Regions from separate parts of the Micromonospora sp. NPDC005215 genome, predicted to be linked through region 2. Evidence: riboswitches for the same ligand, from Rfam matches in the RefSeq annotation. Region 2 holds a riboswitch; the other holds the start of a gene.

Region 1 (3,446 bases), on a different contig from region 2:
CGGGTCGTCGCTTGTGTACGGCAGCACGGTGAAGCCGTCGGCGACCAGTTCCTCGGCGGCGCGGAGCAACTCCACCCCGTCGGGCAGCAGGGTCCGCTCGTCGCCGATCACCTCCAGCTTGACCCAGTCGGTGTCGAACGCGTCCCGGGCCAGCCGGGCCACCTTCACCGCCTCGGTCGCGGTGTGGCAGCCGGCGGTGTTGGGCAGCAGCCGTACCCCGCAGCGGTCCAGCAGGTCCAGCAGCCCGCCAGCCGTGCCCGGGGCGGTGTCCACCCGGCGCAGGGCCACTGTGACAAGCTCGGTGCCGGACGCCCGGATCGCCTGTTCCAGTACGTGCAGATTGGCGGCACCACCGGTGCCGAGGATCAGCCGCGAGGTGAACGTCTCCCCACCCAGCTCGAACGACACGCCGCTCACCCGCCCTGCGCCGCGGTGAGCACCTCGACGCGGTCACCGTCGCGCAGCGCGGTGGTCGCCCAGCCCGCCCGGGGCACCACCTCGCCGTTGACCGCGACGGCCACCCCGCGCGGTTGCGGGGCGACGGCCCGGACCAGGTCGGCCACCGACACCTCACCCGGGACGCTTCGTCCGGCCCCGTTCACCGTCAACTCCACAGGTCCCCCTTCGTCGTCGGTTCGGGCTCGCCGCCGGCCGCCGCGCCGGCGAACCGGTCCGGTCGGAAGGGCGCGAGCAGCGGATCGGGTCCGCCGGTGCACACCAGGTCCGCGATCAGGTCGGCGGTGATCGGGGTGAGCACGATGCCGTGCCGGTGGTGACCGGTGGCGGCCAGCACGTCCGGCCGGCCCGGCAGCGGTCCGAGGATCGGTGCGTTGTCCGGGGTTCCTGGGCGCAGCCCGGCGACCGCCTCGACCAGGTCGTACTCGGCCAGCTCGGGCAGCAGGTCCACGCCGGCGCGGAGCAGACGCTGCACGGCACCGGCGGTGACAGTGGTGTCCGACCGTTCCTCGACCGTCGCGCCGAGCACGACCTCGCCGTCGGCTCGGGGCACCAGGTAGACGTGCTCGCCGTCGGCGTACCCCCGGATCACGTGCCGGAAGCCCGGCGAGCCGCCGTCGGGCGCGCGGAGCCGGAGGATCTGGCCCTTCACCGGCCGCACGGGCAGGCCGGTGAGTGTGGCGGCCCCGCAGCCGGCGGCGACGACTGTGACGTGCGCGTCCACATCGGACAGGCGCGCGACCGCCTGCGGCACCAGCACCGCGCCGGCCCGCTGCGCGGCAGTGCGCAGCGCCGGCACCAGCAGTCGAGGATCGACCTGGTGGTCGGTGGGCGCGAGCGCGCCGCCACGCACCCGCGGGGCGAGCGCCGGCTCGCGGTCGCGCAGCTCGCTGGGGCGCAGCGGGGTCACCGGCAGGCCCAACCCCTGCTGGTACGCCCAGAGCCGACGCGCCTCGGCCAGGTCGTCGCCGGTCAACCCGACAAGCAGGGTGCCCTCGGTCCGGTAACCGATGTCGACGCCTGTCGCTTCGGCCAGCTCGTCGGCGAACGTGGGCCAGCGGGCGGCGGACGCCAACAACAGCTCGGTCAGCTGCCGCTCACCGAAGTACGCCTCGGCGACCGGGGCGAGCATGCCGGCGGCCACCGCCGACGCCCCCGAGCCGGGTGCCGGATCGTGCACCACCACCCGCAGCCCCCGGGCGGCGCAGCGCCAGGCGATCGCCAGCCCGATCGGTCCCGCACCGACCACCGCCACGTCCGGCCGGGGCCGGTCGATCGACGGGGACCGGTCGGTCAGCACGTCAGGGCCTGGATCAGCGTGGCGGTCGCCTGCGCCGGGTCGGCGGCGGCGGACACCGCACCGACCACCGCCACCCCGTACGCCCCGGCGGCCCGCAGCTCCGGCACCCGGGCGGCGGTCACGCCGCCGATCGCGATGACCGGCACGTCGACGGCGTCGACGACAGCGCGGACGCCGGCCGGTCCGATCGGGTCCGGCAGGCCGGGCTTGGTGCTGGTGGGGTGGCATGGGCCGACGCCCAGGTAGTTGGCTCCCGCCGCGACGGCCTCGGTCGCTGTCTCCGGCGCGCGGGCGGTGGCTCCCAGCACACCGGTGGGGCCGAGCACCCGACGGGCGGCGGCGACCGGCAGGTCGTCCGCTCCGATGTGCCCGCCGGCCGCGCCCACCGCCAGCGCCACGTGCAGCCGGTCGTTGACCAGGCAGGTCGCGTCGTACGACACGCAGAGCGCCAGCACCCGCCGGGCCAGGTCGTACGCCTCGCGGTCGGTGGCGGAGTCCTCGACCCGGACCTGCACCACCAGGTCGGCGCGGGCCACCGTGAGGGCGGCCCGGACCACTGTGAGCGGGTCCCGACCGGGTCGGGTGTCGGTGATCAGATGCAGTCGCCCCAGGGACGGCACGGCAACGCTCCTCCCTGCGCCGGCATTATCCGGATCAGGTTCGACGGTCGGGGGCTGTCAGCCCCCCTCTCAGCCCGGTACACCGGGCTCCCGTGGGTTACTTGCGTGTCACCGTACGACAGATCCGCCGGTCTGCCAAGGCGAGATTCGGCGGTGACCGTCGGGCCGGAACGCACCGAATCGAGCTAGATCTGTGGGGCGGTTCATACGGTCCTGTTCGGAATGTCGCCTGCCGTTGCAGAACCGTTACCCGCCGGCATCTTGCCGGACATTGAACCAGCCGAATTAATTTGTTCAGCGATTCGACAAAATGTCGGTGGGGGCACCCTGGCACGGTGTGACCACCGGCTCCATCAGGGACGGCCTTCGGCGAGCCGACTCCCCCGAGCTCTGTCACTACGACACAGGAGGCGGCGTGTCCCGTTCTCGTCGTGCCCGCGTACCCATCACCGCAACCCTCATCTCCCTGGCCCTCGCCTCGACGACCCTGTTCGGCACGCCCGCGCAAGCCGCGCCGGCCGCCGCACAGGTCCCCCCGCGGGAGGCGGCGGCCGGAACCCCGGTCACCCAGGTGGCGCCGAAGGCGCCCCGAAAGGCCGCCGACGATCCCTTCTCGGTCCTGGTCTTCTCCAAGACCGCCGGCTTCCGGCACGACTCCATCCCCACCGGTGTCGCCGCCATCCAACAGCTCGGCGCCAGCAACGGATTCACAGTGGACACTTCCGAGGACGGCGCCGCATTCAGCGACGCCAACCTGGCGAAGTACAAGGCCGTGATCTGGCTCTCCACCACCGGTGACGTCCTCAACGCCGAGCAGCAGGCGGCGTTCGAGCGCTACGTGAAGGCCGGCGGCGGTTACGTCGGCATCCACGCCGCGTCGGACACCGAGTACAGCTGGGCCTGGTACGGCGACCTGGTCGGCGCGTACTTCGCCAACCACCCGCAGAACCAGCAGGCCACGGTCAAGGTGGAGGATCACGCCCACCCGTCCACGGCCGAACTGCCGGACCGCTGGTCCCGGTTCGACGAGTGGTACAACTTCCAGACCAACCCGCGGCCGGACGTGCACG
Region 2 (3,446 bases):
GCCAACGGCGCACCGGGCGCGGCGACTGGCTCAATGTTGATCATCGGGCGTCGTCCGCGGCCCGTCGCAGGGTGACGGTTCGGTCGGCGAGCGCGGCCACGAAGTCCGCGTCGTGGGTGACCGCGACCACGCCGTGTCCGGCGTCGCGTAGGTCGGCGAAGAGATCCACAAGCTCCCGCCAGGTCCGCCGGTCCTGACCGAAGGTGGGTTCGTCGCAGATCAGCAGGCGGGGCGCGGTGGCCAGGGCGGTCGCCACGCTCAGCCGCCGCGCCTCACCACCGGAGAGGGTGTACGGGTTGGCGGCGGCGAGGTGGACCAGTCGCAGCCGTTCGAGCAGCCCGGTCACGGTCTCCTTGACGGCCGCCTCGGGCTGACCGGTCCGGCGTGGGCCGAGCGCCAGCTCGTCGAAGACGGTGCTGGTGACGAACTGGTGCTCCGGATCCTGGAAGACCGACCCGATCCGCCGGGCCAGTGCGGGTGCCCGCCAGCGGTGCGGTGGAGTGCGGTGGTCGGTGCCGGCCAGCTCGACGGAGGCGGTGACGCGTCCGCCGCCCGGCCGGAGCAACCCGCCGAGCAGCAACGCCAGGGTGGACTTGCCGGCGCCGTTGGGTCCGCGAACGGCGAGTGCCTCGCCGGCGCGTACCGCCAGGTCGGTGCGGCCCAGCCGGGGTGGCAGGCCGAGCCGGTCGGCGGTGAGCAACAGCTCCCCGGGCGCGGCGGTGGCGGGTCGGGGCGTGCTGGGGTGACCGGGCACCCAGACCCCCTCGGCGGCCAGCGCCGCGCCGTGTGCGGCGAAGACCGCCTCGGGTGTGCCGTCCGCGCGGACCCCGCCGCCCGGTTCCAGGACGATCACCCGGTCGACAAGCGGCAGCGCCTCGGCGACCCGGTGCTCGACCAGGATCAGCGTGGTGTCGGCGTGCAGCGCGCCGGCCACCGCCTGGCGGACGAGGTCGGCCCCGGCCGGATCGAGGTTGGCGGTCGGCTCGTCGAGCAGCAGCAGCTCGGGACGCAACGCCAGCGCGCCGGCCAGGGCGAGGCGTTGCTGCTCGCCGCCGGAGAGCGCGGCGGTGGGGCGGTCCCGGGGGTACGGGAAGCCGACGCGGTGCAGCGCCTCGTCCACCCGGGGCCAGATCTCGTCGGCCGGTACGCCGCGGTTCTCCAGCCCGAACGCGACGTCGTCGCCGCAGCGCGCCATCACCAGTTGGGTTTCCGGGTCCTGGAAGACGATGCCGACCCGTTCCCGCCCCTTGCGCGGGTCGAGCCCGTCGATCTCGACGGTGCCCTCCTGTTCGCCGGAATCCTCCGGCAGCAGCCCCGCCAGCGCGCTGAGCAACGTGCTCTTGCCGGCCCCGGACGGCCCCAGCAGCAGCACCCGCTCCCCAGCCTCAACCCGCAGGTCAACCCCGCGCACAGCCCAGGCGCGCCGCCCGGCATGCCGCCACCCGAACCCCCGCAGCAGTACCCCGCCCACACCCACCCCCTCCCGGCCGCGCCCGTCCCCAGTCCGTTGATCAAGAGGTTCGCGTCAGAGCATCGCCCTCCGTTGACGCGAACCTCTTGATCAACGTCATCGGGTGGGGGTCAGATCAGGGCTCGGTTTCGGCCTACCGGGAAGCGGTCCAGGACGCCGGTGTTGGCCAGGGCCTTCGTCAGCAGCCAACCGCCGACGCCGGCGATCACTGTGGCGCTGACGATGGTGATCAGCGCGTACGGGATGCGGTAGTCGCCTAGCGCGTAGTCGACGTTCCACACGAAGAAGTCGAACAACGCGGCGCTGAGACCGGTCAACGCGCCGGCCAGCATCGCGGTCGGCAGCCGGTACGACCGGTACCGGAAGGCGGCGAACGCCAGCTCGGCGCCGATGCCCTGCACGATGCCCTGCGGGATCACCGTGCCGGCCCACTGGCTGCCCAGCAGTGCGGACAGGACCGCGGCCACCGTCTCGCAGTAGAGCGCGGCGCCGGGCTTGCGGATGACCAGACCGCCGATCACGGCCGGCATCAGCCACACGCCGTAGAGCAGCGTCTGCGCCGGCGGGAAGAACGCGAACGCACCCTCGGTGGCGCTCCAGACCAGGCCCCAGGCCCAGAAGATGACGCCGAAGGCGACAGCGATCACCGAGGCGACCACGATGTCGACCGTCCGCCAACGGCTGGTGTCGGCTGTGGATTTCATGTGTTGCTCCCAGTTCTGCGTGCGAACCAGGAGAAGACGCACGCCGCGCGTCCGGTGGCACCGGACGGCGGCGCGGCTGGAGGTCGACCGAACTCCCTGCGCTGGCATTACCCAGATCAGGTTCGAGGGTCTGCGGGCGTGCCCGCACTCTCAGCGCTGTGCGCTCCCCTGTCGGATGTGAAGTTGTCTCGTCGACGCTAACACCGACCAGGGGTGCCAGCCCAGCAGGGCGTCTGCCCGACTTGGCGTTCAGCCAGCCGTACGCCGACTGGGTAGGCTGACGATCATGCGGGTCGACGCGCGAGGTCTCACGTTCGAGGTAACCGCCGGCGGTCCGTCGGACGGCGTACCCGTCCTGCTGCTGCACGGCTTCCCGCAGCACAGCGGCGAATGGGACGACGTGGTGCCCGCGCTGCACGCGGCCGGGCTGCGCACGTACGCGCTGGACCAGCGCGGGTACTCGCCCGGCGCCCGGCCGACGGCGGTGGCCGACTACCGGATCCCCGAACTGGTCGCCGACGTGGTGGCGGTCCTCGACGCCCTGGGGCTGGACGCCGTCCACCTGGTCGGCCACGACTGGGGCGCGATAGTGGCCTGGGCGGTCGCCGCCGGGCACCCCGACCGGGTCCGCACGCTGACCGCGGTGTCCGTGCCGCATCCGGCAGCCATGGCGTACGCCCTGACCAACGACGGCCAGCAGAAGGCCCGCTCGTCGTACATCACAGTGTTCCGTAAGCCCGGTACGGCGGAGAAGGTGCTGCTGGCGTGGCACGCGACAGCGCTGCGCAGGCTGCTCGGCGGGGTGGGCGACGGGCCCCGGGTGGACCGCTACGCGGCCCCGATGCGCGAGCCGGGGGTGCTCACCGCCGCGCTGAACTGGTACCGGGCGATGTCCCGCGCCGACCTGGCCGGCGTCGGCCCGGTCGCGGTGCCCACCACCTACGTCTGGAGTGACCGGGACGTCGCCATCGGCCGGACCGCCGCCGAGGCGTGCGCGGCGAACGTCACGGGGGCGTACCACTTCGTGCGGTTGCCCGGTGTGAGTCACTGGATTCCGGACACGGCGCCGGGCCCGCTCGCCGAGGCGATCCTGGCTCGGGCCGGCGGGACGACCTGAGCCGTGCGGGTCGGTCAGGAAGGGGCACCGTGACGACGAACACCAGCGGGCCGGGCACTCGACGCTCGCTCGCCGCGCAGCTGCGCCTGCTGGGCGTACGCCCCGGCGGGACGCTGCTGGTGCACGCCTCGCTGCGTACCCTGGGATTCGTCTC

The links. Region 2 has a riboswitch for thiamine pyrophosphate ahead of ABZU25_RS19905 (ECF transporter S component). Riboswitches for the same ligand answer to the same signal wherever they lie in the genome.
Region 1: linked by a shared signal. The riboswitch ahead of thiE (thiamine phosphate synthase) and the one ahead of ABZU25_RS19905 (ECF transporter S component) in region 2 are both predicted to bind thiamine pyrophosphate.

Annotation. Positions count from the first base shown of each region.
Region 1 covers NZ_JBEXHQ010000058.1:39,766-43,211, reverse strand. The annotation lists gene ABZU25_RS30335 (thiazole synthase) at 1-417, opposite strand, end outside; gene thiS (sulfur carrier protein ThiS) at 414-614, opposite strand; gene thiO (glycine oxidase ThiO) at 605-1,756, opposite strand; gene thiE (thiamine phosphate synthase) at 1,750-2,376, opposite strand; TPP riboswitch at 2,371-2,480, opposite strand; gene ABZU25_RS30315 (ThuA domain-containing protein) at 2,792-3,446, shown strand, end outside.
Region 2 covers NZ_JBEXHQ010000026.1:12,927-16,372, reverse strand. The annotation lists gene ABZU25_RS19915 (energy-coupling factor transporter transmembrane component T) at 1-44, opposite strand, end outside; gene ABZU25_RS19910 (ATP-binding cassette domain-containing protein) at 41-1,471, opposite strand; gene ABZU25_RS19905 (ECF transporter S component) at 1,582-2,175, opposite strand; TPP riboswitch at 2,251-2,355, opposite strand; gene ABZU25_RS19900 (alpha/beta fold hydrolase) at 2,462-3,292, shown strand; gene ABZU25_RS19895 (AAC(3) family N-acetyltransferase) at 3,322-3,446, shown strand, end outside.